Regions from separate parts of the Cobetia sp. MC34 genome, predicted to be linked through region 1. Evidence: predicted binding sites of a transcription regulator. Region 1 holds the regulator's gene; the other holds the start of a gene.
What was found. Region 1 encodes LexA, which represses DNA repair genes until DNA is damaged. Its sites were predicted from a motif close to TACTGTNTANNTANACAGTA; they were not measured.

Region 1 (7,509 bases):
ACGGATCTGGACCGCGAAGGTGAGGCGATTGCCTGGCACCTGCGCGAGACCATCGGTGGCGACGATTCGCGTTACAAGCGCGTGGTGTTCAACGAGATCACCAAGAAGGCGATCACGGCGGCCTTCGATGAGCCGGGCGAGCTGAAGATGGATCGCGTGCATGCCCAGCAGGCACGCCGCTATCTGGATCGCGTCGTCGGCTTCATGGTCTCGCCGCTGCTGTGGGCCAAGGTCGCTCGTGGTCTGTCCGCCGGGCGTGTGCAGTCGGTTGCCGTGCGTCTGATCGTCGAGCGTGAGCGCGAGATCCGCGCCTTCATCCCCGAAGAGTTCTGGGATGTCCACGCTGAGCTGGCCGCCGCCAGTGGTGAAGCGATCCGTTTCGAGCTGGCGCGTCAGGATGGCAAGGCCTTCCGTCCGACCAGCGAGAAGGAGACGATGGACCGCATCGCGGCGCTGCGCACGGCCAAGCTCGCGATCACCAATCGTGAAGACAAGCCGACGCGCTCCAAGCCGAACGCGCCGTTCATCACCTCGACCCTGCAGCAGGCGGCCAGTGGTCGTCTCGGCTTCTCGGTCAAGAAGACCATGATGATGGCCCAGCGTCTCTACGAGGCGGGTTACATCACCTACATGCGTACCGACTCGACCAATCTGTCGGCGGACGCGGTGGCCACGGCGCGCGACTTCATCAGCGAAGAATACGGCAGCAACTACCTGCCGGAAGCGGCCAACGTCTACTCCAGCAAGGAAGGCGCCCAGGAAGCGCACGAAGCGATTCGTCCTTCCGAAGTGTCGCGCCGCGCCACCGATCTCGCCGGCATGGAGCGTGACGCCGAGCGCCTGTATGAGCTGATCTGGCGTCAGTTCGTGGCCTGTCAGATGCTGCCGGCCGAATACCTGTCCTCCACGCTGACCATCGAAGTGGATGGCTACGAGCTGCGCGCCAAGGGCCGTGTGCTCAAGTTCGACGGTTACACGCGTGTCATGAAGCCGATGGGCAAGAAGGAAGAGGACCAGTCGCTGCCGGACCTCGCCATCGGTGAGAAGCTGGACCTGGTCGAGCTGCAGCCGCTGCAGCACTTCACCAAGCCCACGGCGCGTTACACCGAGGCCAGCCTGGTCAAGGAGCTGGAGAAGCGCGGTATCGGTCGTCCGTCCACCTATGCCGCCATCATCTCCACCATCCAGGACCGTGGCTACGTGGCGCTGGAAAACCGTCGCTTCTATGCCGAGAAGCTGGGCGATATCGTCACCGATCGCCTCAGCGAGTCCTTCAAGGACCTGATGGACTTCGGCTTCACGGCGCGCATGGAAGACTATCTCGATGAGGTGGCCAACGGCGGGCGCAACTGGCGCGAGCTGCTGGACACCTTCTACGCCGAGTTCAAGGCCGAGCTGGACCACGCCCAGTCCGAAGAGGGCATGCGTCCCAACCAGCCGGTGCCGACGGACATCGCCTGCCCGACCTGTGGGCGTGAGATGCAGATTCGTACCGCCTCGACCGGGGTCTTCCTGGGCTGTTCCGGCTACAACCTGCCGCCCAAGGAGCGCTGCAAGACTACCATCGATCTGCTGCCGGGCGATGAAGCCGTGGCGGCCGATGCCGGTGAAGATGCCGAGACGGATGCGCTGCGCGCCAAGCGTCGCTGCCCGATCTGCGCCACCGCGATGGACAGCTACCTGATCGATGAGCAGCGCAAGCTGCACGTCTGCGGCAATAGCCCGGACTGTGTCGGTCATGAGGTCGAGGAAGGTCAGTTCCGCATCAAGGGCTACGATGGCCCGGTGATCGAGTGCGACAAGTGCGGCTCCGACATGCAGCTCAAGACCGGGCGTTTCGGCAAGTACTTCGGCTGCACCAACGAGAATTGCAAGAATACCCGCAAGCTGCTCAAGTCCGGTGAGGTGGCGCCGCCGAAGATGGACCCGATTCCGATGCCGGAACTTGCCTGCGTCAAGGTCGAGGACCACTACGTGCTGCGCGATGGCGCCAGTGGCCTGTTCCTGGCGGCCAGTCAGTTCCCCAAGAATCGCGAGACGCGTCCGCCGCTGGTCAAGGAGCTCAAGGCGCACGCCGACGAGCTGCCGGAGAAGTATCACTTCATTCTCGAGGCCCCGGATCAGGACCCGGACGGACGTCCGGCGCAGATTCGCTTCTCGCGCAAGGTCAAGGCTCAGTACGTCATGACCGATGAGGAAGGCAAGGCGACCGGTTGGAAGGCGACCTACGACAACGGCCGCTGGGTCGTCGAGGACAAGCGCAAGGGAGCCAAGAGCTGATGAGCCAGCGTGCCCGTACCAATCAGCTGCTGTATCAGGCTGAGTTGCTGCTGGCCCAGTCAGCAGCCTCTGGCGACGATGAGCATGCCGTGGCGCGTCGCATGGCCGGTGAAGAGGGCGCGCTCGCCCTGCTGGAGCTGGCGCTGGCGTCATTGCTGGAAGAATGTGCCGTGACGGCGCGCTGGCCGCAGGGTAGCTGGCGCGAGCGCCTGGCGTCGCCGCCGACGCCCATCGCCGAGGTCGAGCAGCTGCGCAGCCTGCTGGAGCGCCCCGACAGCTGGTTGTCTGAGCTGGTCGCGGATGTGACCCGCCTGCATGAAGAGGGCGGCGTCGCTCGCCGCGAGGAATCGCGTTCGCGTGGTGATGGTCTGATCATCGCGGCAGCCTCGAGCGCCTCGCTGGCCGAGCGTCTCAGCGCCGCCATCACGGCATTCAAGGCGCTGCTGCCGCAGCTGCGCGAGTCGAGTGTCGAGTGGTAGGTCAAGGCGTTGATCTGGTGCTGCACGCTGGTGATGACTGGCGCATGGCAATCGGGTGACGTTTCGCCTTCACGGGTGCTAGACTGATCGCATTGTGGCAAGCCCTGCATTCTCCGGTACGACCATGGCTCTGGCTGTGGTCGTACTTTTTTCTGCGTCGCTGATGGCAACGCGGTGCCGGGCTTGCCAGCCGTCGCGCTGACGATTACAACGACGCCGGTATCTCGCGAGATGCCGTGCAGGAGGAATGACGTGTCCGATCCCGCCGTACTTGAAATTGTGCAAATGGAAGATGGTGAAGTGATTCTGCGCGCCGCGGAAAGCGAAGGTGAGCCGCTGCTCAGCATTCGCATTTCGGACGAGGCTGCTGATCTGCTGCGTGACAATCGTTTCGAGGTCGCGCGTGAGATGATCGACCACGCCATCACCCGGACTCGCCTCTGGGATGGCGAAGAAGACGAGGACGAGCAGTCAGAAGGCATCGTGCACTGATTCATCGCTCGTGCTTCGCGCACAAAAAAACCCGCCTCGAGGCGGGTTTTTTTTGTGCAATGCGTGCGGCTTTTCTGCTGCTCAGAACTCTGCGAGAAAAGCGCTGCTGGTCAAGGCCTCAGTGCAGGCCACCATCGCGGATGACGCCCACCCCGAGACCCTCTATCTCCAGGCTGTCCGTGCGCAGGTCGACCTTGATCGGCGAGAAATCCTCGTTCTCGGCTTCCAGCCACACGTAGTGCCCGTCACGGCGGAAGCGCTTGACGGTGACCTCATCCCCCAGACGTGCCACCACGATCTGCCCGTCACGCACGCTGGTGGTGCGGTGCACGGCCAGCAGGTCGCCTTCCAGAATCCCCACATCCTTCATCGACACGCCGCGCACACGCAGCAGGTAGTCGGCAGCCGGCGAGAAGTAGTCGCTCGGCAGCGGACAATGACGGTCGATATGCTCGCTGGCAAGAATCGGGCTGCCGGCGGCCACTTCCCCGATCACCGGCAGGCCATCGTTGGCGCTGTCGTCGACGTCAGCCAGCGACGGCACGCGAATGCCGCGTGAGGTGCCTGGCACCATCTCGATGGCGCCCTTGCGCTTGAGGGCGCGCAGATGCTCCTCGGCGGCATTCGGCGAGCGGAAGCCCAGCGCCTGGGCGATTTCGGCCCGCGTCGGCGGGTAGCCAGAGGACTTGATGGTCTTGATGATGAAGTCGAAGACATCCTGCTGGCGCGGAGTAAGCGGCTGGGTCATGGCATTGCCTTTGGCCTGGGCGGCATCTTGAGCTGACGGCACGGGGTGTGCATCCATACAACTGTCATTGTATCCAGTCATGGCGGTCATGCAAGGCATCGTGGCTTGCGTGGTGGCCTCAAAGGGCAGGTAGTCGCCGGCTTATCGCTGCCTGGCGACTTTTCGTGCCGATATCCGAGGCATTCTTTCTTGAAGGGAATGTCTGGAAGTGAATGCCTGGAGGTGAATGTCTGGAGATGAATGTCTGGAGATGAATGTCTGGAGATGAACCCGGCCTGGCTCTGGCGGGGTGGTCAGTCACCGAGCATGACGAGCCCTTGAATCGGGATGGTCAGCGCTGAGGGAATATCAGGCTTGGCTAAACCTCTGGCGTTTGAAACGCGAGAGAATTGTCAGTCATGGCATGGCGCGCTAGAATCAAAGCGTTTCAAACGAATGTTCGCCGATGGTAGTGCTCACGGGTGTCATGATCGAACGCGCCTTGCGGTGAACCTGCACCACCTCATGAGAGAGTCGCCGCGCGGGGCTTGCGCCGTGACCTACGACTCCAGTCCTTTTCTACCTGACAAGGGTTCCGCCCATGGCCCAGACCGATACCGTTACCCGCATCCTCGATACTGCCGAGGTGCTGTTCGCCGAGCGCGGCTTCGCCGAGACCTCACTGCGTAACATCACCAGCAAGGCCAAGGTCAATCTGGCGGCGGTGAACTACCACTTCGGCTCCAAGAAATCGCTGATCCAGGCGGTCTTCGCACGCTATCTCGACCCGTTCAGTGAGCGTTTCCACGCGGCACTCGACAGCGTCGAGCAGCAATGCGCCGGGCGCCAGGTGCCGCTGGAGGTCCTGCTGGAGGTGATGGCGCGTACCGTGCTGGAGGTGCCGGCCGAGCGCAATAGCCTGCGTACCTTCATGCGCCTGCTCGGGCTTGCCTATACCCAGGGTCAGGGCCACATGCGGCGCTATATCCGCGAGCATTACGGCACGGTCTTCAGCCGCTTCGCCGAGCTTCTGAAGCTGGCGACGCCTGATCTGCCGGACAACGAGCGCTTCTGGCGTCTGCACTTCATGCTCGGCAGCGTGATATTCACCTTCTCGGGCCTGGATGCGCTGCGCGATATCGAGGAGGCCGAGTACGGCCATCACACCACGGTGCGCGAGCTGATCCAGCACATGCGGCCGGTGGTGGTCGCGGCGATGGCAGCGCCGTTGCCGGCCACGCTCGGAGATGGTGAGGCGGTCACCCAGGCGGCCAGCTGATGGCCTGCTGGGTAGCGGTGGATCTCTCGCGCCAGAGCCTTGAGATACGCAATGACGCGCCGAGTGGCAGTCGTGATGCGCCGCCCCCCGCGGCTGACCCTGACGCGCTGGTGCATGCCTGCGCGATCTCCAGCGGCCTCAACGGTATCGGCGAGCTCGACGGCAGCGGTTGCACGCCAACCGGCTGGCATGTGATTCGTGCCGCCATCGGGGCGGGCAATCCGCGTGGCGCCGTCTATCGCGGCCGGCGCTTCACGGGCGAGGTGTTCACGCCCGAGCTTGCCTTAGAGCATCCTGAGCGTGACTGGATCCTGACGCGCATTCTGTGGCTCAGCGGCCGCGAGCCCGGCGTCAATCGTGGTCGCAATGCCCGCGGCGAGCGGGTCGATAGCCTGCGCCGCTACATCTATTTTCATGGCACGCCCAGCACGGAGCCCATGGGGGTAGCGGCGTCCCACGGCTGCATTCGCTTGCGTGATGACGACCTGCTGCGACTCTTTGCCGAGGCTGTGCCCGGCACCCCGGTGCTGCTGCATGCCTGAAGGCGTTGGTGCCCGAGTCTGATACCCTCCATGAGCTGTCACCGGAACCTGGGTGACAGCCCCTTGCCGGGGCGCAGCTGGCCGCGACTGTTCGATAGGGGTTCAGTCGGCTAGAATTGCGCCTTTCCTCGCGCTGGCAGCCTGATTCATCACGTTTCTTCCAGGCTGCCGAGCCCCGTAAAAGACATGAAGTCCTGGCGGTCGTGATTCCTCTCTTCACGGGACATCACTGCCGCAGGCCATGGACAGGAAGGATGACATGACACAGCCACTGGGCTCCGTAATGGTCGATGTTGCGGGGCTGACCCTCGCCCGCGACGAACGTGAACTGCTGGCACGCCCTGCCGTCGGGGGCGTCATCCTGTTTGCGCGCAATTGCGCCTCTCCCGAGCAGGTACAGGAGCTGAGCCGCGAGATTCGCAGCGTCAATCCGCACCTGCTGATCGCCATCGATCAGGAGGGCGGGCGCGTCCAGCGTCTGCGCGAGGGCGTGACACGCCTGCCATCGATGCGCAGCCTGGCACAGTGCTGTCTCGGCCGTGACTGTGATGGCTGCGGCGAAGACGCCCAGGCCGCAGGCCTGGGTCTGGCACGCGATGCCGGCTGGCTGCTGGGCATGGAGATGGCAGCCATCGGCTGTGATATCACCTTTGCGCCGGTACTGGATATCGATGTGGCGGGCTCGACCATCATTGGCGATCGCAGCTTCGGCGCCACGCCGGAAGACGTCATCGCGGTGGGCGGCGCCTTCATCGACGGGCTGCAGGAGGCGGGCATGTCGGCCGTCGGCAAGCATTACCCGGGGCATGGTGGCATCTCGGCAGATACCCATCTGGAGCGCGTGGTCGATCCGCGGCCGTTCCGCGAGCTGCGCGAGCATGACCTCAAGCCCTTCGCGGCTCTCGCCGAGCGTCTGGGCGGCGTGATGCCGGCGCATGTGATCTATCCGGATTTCGATGCACGTCCCGCGGGCTTCTCGCCCAGCTGGTTGGGCCTGCTGCGCGAAGAGTTCGGCTTCAAGGGCGCCATCTTCTCCGATGATCTCGGCATGGCGGCGGCCGTCGCGGAAGGTGGCCCGGCAGAGCGTGCGCGCCTGGCGCTGGACGCCGGCTGCGACATGGCGCTGGTCTGCAATGACCCGGCCGCCGCGCGCGAAGTGCTCGACAGCCTCGATGACGATGAGCAGCGCCACCGTGGCAAGCGCCAGGCGCGGCTGCGCTATGCGCGAGCTCGCCCGACGCTTGATGGCCTGGTGGGGCTGGCACGCTGGCGGCGCACCCACGCGCGGCTCGAATCGATGGCGGCCAGTCAGGCATCACAGCAGGCTGCCATGCCCTCGGGCACGCTAGGCGCCGCTGACGCGTCTGACGCACGGTCGGCCTCTGAGTCCGGTAGCGCGCAATAATCAGGCACGCGGTGCCTTTTTCGAGTCGAAGACTGGCAAGGAATTCCCATGGCTGAGCAATCCGCCACCGAGGCTGCTGCCGACAAGCTGGCAGCGCCTGCCGAAGAGATGATCAATCAATGGGTCGAGCCGCTGCGCCAATGGGTCGAGCAGACCTTTGGTCTGCCGCTGTGGGGCATCAATCTCGCTCTGTTGCTGTTGGCGGTGCTGTTGCTGCACCTCATCGAGCGAGTGGTGCTCACCCGCCTGGCGGCGCATGCCGAGAAGAGCCGCAACCTGTGGGATGACGCCCTGGTGCATGGTCT
Region 2 (7,509 bases), on a different contig from region 1:
AATGGGCAAAGGCCTTGCCGCCGTTGATCAGTAGAATCTTCATGCCGGGTACTCCAGAACTGTTGGCTTTTAGCAATGGCGCACAGCATGAGTGTTCGCAAGTCATTGATAAAGCGGCACTGGCGTAAAACACCTTTGCTATGGATGCAACAATCCGATCAGATTGCGCGCGATATCTACGCATTCACTCCCTTCATGCCTTATGCGGTATGAGCGCCCAGGAAAGGGATTGTATTGCTGATGGTTGGGACACTCGGAATTGTGCTCATAACTTTCGGGCCAAGCCCACTAACGCAACCGCTTCAATTCCTGCCAGTTGGTGGTGTAGCGGGCGCTGCGGTGGGCGCAGCGCAGTTGCCAGGCGGCGTCGGGGTGTGCGACACCCAGGCGTACGGTGCCGCGGCCCATCTTCTGATTCATGGCGTCCAGTGTCGCCATCAATTGCTGGCTGCGTTCGCGCTTGGCGATGTCCTCTTCGCTTTCCAGCAGCGAGAGCTGCTCGCGTGGCTGGTCGATGAGGTCGAGCAGCATCACGCCAGCCTTCATGAAGCGATAGCCGCGCAGGTAGATATGCTCCAGCGCCTGTTGCGCGGCGGCGAGTATCTCGCGGCTGTCATTGGTGGGGGCGGGCAGCTCGACGATGGTGCTGGGTGAGTATTGCGGCAGGTCGGGTCGGTGACGATTGCTCTTGAGGAAGACCAGCACGGCGCGTGTCAGGCTACCTTGATGGCGCAGCTTCTCGGCGCCGCGCTGGGCATGTTGGCGGATGGCGTCCCTGAGTTCATTCAAGTCACCGGTCATGCGCCCGAAGGAGCGCGAGGTCATGATGCGCTGGCGAGCGTCATCGGCATCATTCATCTCGAAGCAGGGCGTGCCTTGCAGTTCGCGCGCGGTGCGTTCCAGTACCACGGAATACCGCTGGCCGATGGCGCGCGGGTCGGCGCAGCGCAGGTCCCAGGCAGTGTGCAGGCCTTGCAGTGCCAGGCGTTCGACCAGTCGTCGGCCCACGCCCCAGACATCGCCCAGTGGCGTATCGGCCAGCATGCGCTGGGTGCCGACTTCATTGGGTTCCAGCACGCAGACACCGCCGAATTCCGGACGCTTCTTGGCAGCGCGATTGGCCAACTTGGCCAGCGTTCGAGTTGGTGCGACCCCGACACACACGGGAATGCCGGTGAACTTGCGGACATTGCGGTGCAGGGTGCGGCTCAATGTCAGCATCGAGTTGCGATCAAAGCCATCGAAACGCACGAACATCTCATCGATGGAGTAGGGCTCGACCCCGGCGGAATATTCCTCCAGCACCTCACGCACGCGCGCCGACATGTCGCCATACAGCTCGTAGTTGGAGGAGAGCAGGTGGATGCGCCCCTCACGGACGAGTGGCTGTAGCTGGAAGGCGGGGGTGCCCATCTCCACGCCCAGCGCCTTGAGTTCGTTGGAACGCGCGATCACGCAGCCGTCATTGTTGGACATCACGCCGACAGGGCGGCCCTCCAGACGCGGATCGAACACTCGCTCGCAGCTGGCGTAGAAGTTGTTGCAGTCGACCAGTCCGATCATCGGCGTATTCATACCGCGTATTCGTGGATGACGGAGCGCACCACCCCCCAGACCTGGCATTCGAGGTCGAAGATCGCGACCGGTGGATACAGGGCATTGCCGGAGCTCAGATAGGGGCGCTGACCGATCAGCTCATAACGCTTGACCACCACCTCACCCTCGACCAGTGCCACCACGATATGCCCGGGACGGGCATCGATGGAGCGGTCTACCACCAGGGTGTCGCCCTCATAGATGCCGAAGCCTTCCATGCTGTCACCCGCCACCGTCATGAAGAAGGTCGCTGCCGGGCGCTTGATCAGCCGCTCGTTGAGGTCCAGCGTGCGCCCCGCGTAATCCTCGGCCGGCGAGGGGAAGCCGGAAATGCCAGCGCGCCCCGTGATGTGAGGGTGCGGCAGCGCACAGGGCTCCGGCGCTGGATGAGGGCGAGCCAGCGAGGCGTGGGACGGTTGAGCGGCAGATACGGTCATGGGTGGGGTCTCCTTTCGACACTGTATTCATATACAGTATCGGCGCTGAGAAGCCCTCAGGCAACCGATAATCCCTGCGAGTGCTGCACATTCACGAGACGCAGATCAGATGAGGTGCACCTGTGTTCAATGGTGGACGGCAGGTAAAGCTGCTAGCGGAAAAAATTTCCCGGTAGGCCTCGCGTTTGCATTTGCCTGATATCCGCCTTACCTTCGTTATTCCTTATATAACAATATTAGAGGTGGAAAATGCGGCTTCCGATGTTGGCGGTGGGTTTGGCATGCGGTATGTGCAGTGCCGGTGCGCAAGCGGCGGACTATCAGGATGTTCAGGATGCCGTCGAGCAACAGCGAGCGCCTCTGCTGGAGACGCTGGAAACACTGGTCAACGTGGATTCGGGAACGGGCTACCGTGAAGGCTTGAATGACGTTGAGGCAATGCTGACCCAGCATCTCGAAGCGCTTGGCGCACAGGTGGAAACGCACCCTGCCAAGACCTATGGCGGCAATACGATTGTCGGTCGCCTGCAGGGGAATGGCAGTCGCAAGATCATGTTGATGATTCACTACGACACCGTCTTCGATGAAGGCGCCGCCACGGAGCGTGCCTTCCGTATCAAGGATGGGCGTGCCTATGGCCCGGGCGTGGGCGATGCCAAGGGTGGCGCAGCCGTTATTCTGCACAGTCTCGAGGCGCTGGAGTCGCTCGGGTTTGATGACTATGGCCAGGTGACGGTTGTCTTCAATCCTGATGAGGAGAAAGGCTCGCCGGGCTCGCATGACCTGATTCATGAGCTGTCGGCAGATCAGGATGCCGTGCTGGTATTCGAGCCTACCTTCGCTGACCCGGGAGTCGATGCCGTCACCGTCGTCACCAAGGGCATCAACTATGCGTTTCTCGAGGTGAAGGGCCGTGCCTCCCATGCCGGTGGCGCACCAGAGGAAGGGCGCAACGCCATCATGGAATTGTCTCATCAGCTGCTGCAGTTGAATGAGCTTGATGATGCGGACAAGGAGACGACGCTCAACTGGACGATCGTCGAGGGCGGCGTCAAACGCAACGTGATTCCGGAGCATGCCAGGGCGGAGGGTGATATGCGCTACTTCGATAGCAGCGAGTATCAGCGTGTCCTGGAAGAAGCGCAGGCCATCACGAAGAACCAGTTGATCGATGATACCGAAGTGGAGTTTCACCTCGAGAAGGGGCGTCCGCCGCTGCCTGACAATCCGCAGAGCCAGCAGCTGGCCGAGCAGGCCCAGAAGATCTATCAGGAGTTGGGGCAGACACTGCAAGCGGTCGAGATCGGTGGCGGCACCGATGCGGCCTACGCCTATCATGCAGATTCCGATAAACCGGCAGTGCTCGAATCCCTGGGGCTCGTCGGCGGCGGCTACCACAGCGATCAGGAGTTCGTGCTGGTCGATAGCGTCGTGCCACGCCTTTACCTGACGACACGCATGATCATGCAGTTGTCCGAGGATCAGCCGCAGGAGTGAAACCGGGGTTGCAGCGGTAAATGATATGCCGTCATGACGGCAAGCCCGATAAAAAGCCCGGCCTCCAGGAGGCCGGGCTTTTTGGGTCTTTCCCCATGCTTTTCTGTCAGCCCGCCGGGCTCAGGATGCGGATATCGCCATCGGCGATCCAGTCACCGGCGTTGTCGCGGAAGCGCTGCATATGTTCCGTCTCGCGGTGGGCCTGCAGGGCATCGTGGGATTCCCAGGCTTCCACCACGGTGATGGTGTCGGGGCGTGGGTCGTTGTCCTTGTCGGCGGCGCGTTCGGAGTCCAGGCACGGGTGGTAGGCGTGGCAGCCATCTTCCTCGCGCACGGTGGGCGCGACGGCGCAGAGTTCATTGAAGACATCCTGAACGTGGCCTTCCTTGGCGGTAACGGTGGCGATTACCCAGATCATCTTGGCTCCTTGTGACGGTGCTGACCGCCGATGTTGTCGGGATTCTCGTGATGAGATGTCCTGACTATGTGGAGCCGTTTCTGGCCACTGCAAGGGGCAGGAGCTGACTGCCGGCATGACCCTGCATGATGAGCACACGAAAGCGCCGGACAGCAGGGCTGTCCGGCGCAGTTGTTATCAGATGATGATCCGCGGATCAGAACGAAAAGGCGATGGATCAGGACGGGAAGGCGAACTGGGCGCCTTCACGCAGGCCAGCGGAAGGCCAGCGCTGGGTGATGGTCTTGCGGCGGGTGTAGAAGCGCACCGCATCCGGGCCGTAGGCGGACAGATCGCCGAACAGCGAGCGCTTCCAGCCGCCGAAGCTGTGATAGGCGACCGGTACCGGCAGCGGCACGTTGATGCCGACCATGCCGACCTGGATGTGATCACTGAAGTAGCGGGCGGCTTCGCCATCACGGGTGTAGATGCAGGTGCCGTTGCCGTATTCGTGATCATTGATCAGCTGCATGGCGGCTTCCATCGAATCGGCGCGCACGACCAGCAGCACCGGGCCGAAGATCTCTTCCTGGTAGCAGGTCATCTCCGGGGTGACGCCATCGATCAGGGTGCCGCCGACGAAGAAGCCGTTCTCGCCGCCTTCGACCTGCGGATTGCGGCCATCGACCACCACCGTCGCGCCTTGCTGCTCGGCGCTGTCGATGTAGCCGACCACCTTGTCGCGATGGGCTGCGGTGATCAGCGGGCCGAAATCATTGCCCTTGTCGCTGTAGATGCCGACCTTGAGGCCTTCCATCTGCTGCTTCATCTGCGCGATCAGCTTGTCGGCGGCGTCATCGCCCACGGCCACCGCGACGGACAGTGCCATGCAACGCTCACCGGAGGAGCCGAAGGCGGCGCCATTCAGTGAGTTGGCCACGTATTCCATGTCGGCGTCCGGCATCACGATGGCGTGGTTCTTGGCGCCACCGAGGGCCTGACAGCGCTTGCCGTTGGCCGCGGCGCGGCTGTAGATGTATTCGGCGATCGGGGTGGAGCCGACGAAGCTGACCGCCTGAATGCGCGGGTCGTCCAGCAGCGTATCGACGGCTTCCTTGTCGCCATTGACGACATTCATGACGCCGGCCGGCAGACCGGCCTCCATCAGCAGCTCAGCGATGAACAGCGTGGAAGTCGGGTCGCGCTCGGAGGGCTTGAGGACGAAGGTGTTGCCGCAGGCGATCGCCATCGGGTACATCCACAGCGGTACCATGGCCGGGAAGTTGAACGGCGTGATGCCGGCAACCACGCCCAGCGGCTGGAATTCGCTCCAGGAATCGATGCCCGGGCCGGTATTGCGGCTGTGCTCGCCCTTGAGCAGTTCCGGGGCGCTGCAGGCATATTCGACATTCTCGATGCCGCGCTGCAATTCGCCCAGCGCATCGTGACAGATCTTGCCGTGCTCCTGACCGATCAGGCGGGCGATCTCGTCGGAGTGTTCTTCCAGCAGCTGCTTGAAGCGGAACATCACTCGGGAGCGCTTGATCGGCGGCGTGTTGCGCCATTCCGGGAAGGCGGCCTCGGCGGCCGCGATGGCTTCCTCGACCGTCGCCTTGCTGGCCAGGCGCACCTGACCGCCGACTTCGCCGGTGGAGGGATTGAAGATGTCCTGGGTACGGCCTTCGCTGTGATCGATGTTGCCGTTGATGAGGTGTCCGAGCGTCTTCATTGGGTGGGCTCCCTGAGATGACTTGTGAAATGAATGGCGATGAATGAAGTGGTGTTGATCGTCAGTTCTGAATGTTGATGGTCAGTCTTGAACGTCGATCGCCAGCCTTGAGCGTCGACCGTCAGCCTTGAGCGTCGACCGTCAGCCTTGAGCGTCGACCGTCAGCCTTGAGCGGTGACCGTCAGTCCTGGGCGGCGAAGGCATCGCCGAGGGCATTGATCAGGCGGTCCAGCTCGTCGTGTTCGGTGATGAACGGCAGGCCCAGCTGGATGGTGTCGCCGCCGTAACGCACATAGAAACCTGCCTTCCAGCAGTGCATGGCAATCTCATACGGGCGCCGCGCCGGCTCGCCGGGATAGGCCTCGACCTGCAGGGCACCGGCCAGGCCGTAGTTGCGGATGTCGCTGATGTAGCGCGTGCCCTTGAGCTCGTGCAGCTTCTTCTCGAATACCGGACTCAGCTCGCGGACGCGGGAGATGAGCTGGTCGTTCTCGAGCACGTCGAGGGCTGCCAGCGCCGCGGCACACGCCACCGGGTGACCGGAATAGGTGTAGCCGTGGGGAATCTCCATCATGTAGTCGGGGCCGCCGTTGTCCATGAAGGTCTGGTAGATGTCGCCCTTGACGACCACAGCGCCCATCGGCACCGCGCCATTGGTGATCTGCTTGGCGACGTTGAGGATGTCCGGCGTGACCCCGAATTCCTCGGCGCCGCTCATGGCGCCCATGCGTCCGAAGCCGGTGATGACCTCATCGAAGATCAACAGGATGTCATGCTGGTCGCATATCTCGCGCAGGCGCTTGAGATAGCCCACTGGCGGTGGCAGCACGCCGGCGGAGCCTGCCATCGGCTCGACGATGACGGCGGCGATGTTGGAGGCATCATGCAGCGCGATCAGCTCCAGCAGCTCATCGGCGCGCTCGGCACCGGTCCTGGGCATGCCGGGCGTGAAGACATTTTCCTTGAGCAGGGTATGCGGCAGGTGATCGGCATCGACCCCCTGACCGTAGAGCGAGCGGTTGGCCCCGATGCCACCGACACTGAAGCCCCCGAAGTTGACGCCGTGATAACCCTTGCTGCGCCCGATCAGCTTGGTCTTGGTCGGCTTGCCTTTCTTGCGCCAGTAGGCACGCGCGATCTTCAGTGAGGTGTCGGCACTCTCGGAGCCGGAGCCGGTGAAGAAGACGTGATCCAGCCCCTCGGGCATCAGCGTCTTGATGCGGTGCGCCAGCTCGAAGGCCTTGGGGTGGCCGTACTGGAAGGCGGGTGCGTAATCCAGCTCGCGCAGCTGCGCGCTGACCGCCTCGGCGATTTCCGGGCGGCAATGACCGGCACCGCAGGTCCAGAGGCCTGACAGGCCATCGAAGATCTGGCGGCCCTGGGAGTCCGTGAAGTAGGCCCCCTGGGCCTTGGTGATGATGCGCGGGTCCTGCTTGAACTGGCGGTTGGCCGTGTAGGGCATCCAGTAGGCATCGAGCTGCTCCTGGCTCAAGCCTGCCTGGGCGGAAGGGGATGTATCGAAGGCGGTCATGATGTCTCCCACAGAGTGTGTTGTTGTTGGTTCTCGTCTCCTGTCCAACTAGATTAGGAAGTCCTTTTGGTAAGATAAATGCCATTGTCTTTACCTTCAGGAAAGCATTTACTTAACTTTCCGCTGGCGTTCGATACGCCTTCTCGGTGCAGTCAGGCGCCGTGTGGCGCGGAACCGTTCAACAACAGGAGGCGCGGGCCTATGCGAGGCGAGGTCATGCGGGGGCAGCTCGGCGATACCGACCTGCGTCTGCTGCGTATCTTTCGCAAGGTAGTGGAGTGCGGTGGCTTCTCGGCGGCCGAGATCGAGCTCAACATCAGTC

Region 2: IZU87_RS06790 (LexA family protein) is a predicted target of LexA. The motif match lies at 2,053-2,072, and genes of this name have one in related genera.

What each region holds. Positions count from the first base shown of each region.
Region 1 is NZ_JADPPY010000001.1:76,703-84,211, reverse strand. Features, by position in the region: gene topA (type I DNA topoisomerase) at 1-2,280, shown strand, start outside; gene IZU87_RS00355 (DUF6586 family protein) at 2,280-2,759, shown strand; gene IZU87_RS00350 (hypothetical protein) at 3,012-3,251, shown strand; gene lexA (transcriptional repressor LexA) at 3,370-3,999, opposite strand; gene IZU87_RS00340 (TetR/AcrR family transcriptional regulator) at 4,580-5,257, shown strand; gene IZU87_RS00335 (L,D-transpeptidase) at 5,257-5,799, shown strand; gene nagZ (beta-N-acetylhexosaminidase) at 6,059-7,204, shown strand; gene IZU87_RS00325 (mechanosensitive ion channel family protein) at 7,253-7,509, shown strand, end outside.
Region 2 is NZ_JADPPY010000009.1:13,828-21,336, forward strand. Features, by position in the region: gene IZU87_RS06780 (NAD(P)H-dependent oxidoreductase) at 1-43, opposite strand, end outside; gene IZU87_RS06785 (Y-family DNA polymerase) at 289-1,563, opposite strand; gene IZU87_RS06790 (LexA family protein) at 1,572-2,033, opposite strand; gene IZU87_RS06795 (glutamate carboxypeptidase) at 2,295-3,530, shown strand; gene IZU87_RS06800 (putative quinol monooxygenase) at 3,637-3,948, opposite strand; gene IZU87_RS06805 (CoA-acylating methylmalonate-semialdehyde dehydrogenase) at 4,166-5,656, opposite strand; gene aptA (omega-aminotransferase AptA) at 5,838-7,187, opposite strand; gene IZU87_RS06815 (LysR family transcriptional regulator) at 7,389-7,509, shown strand, end outside.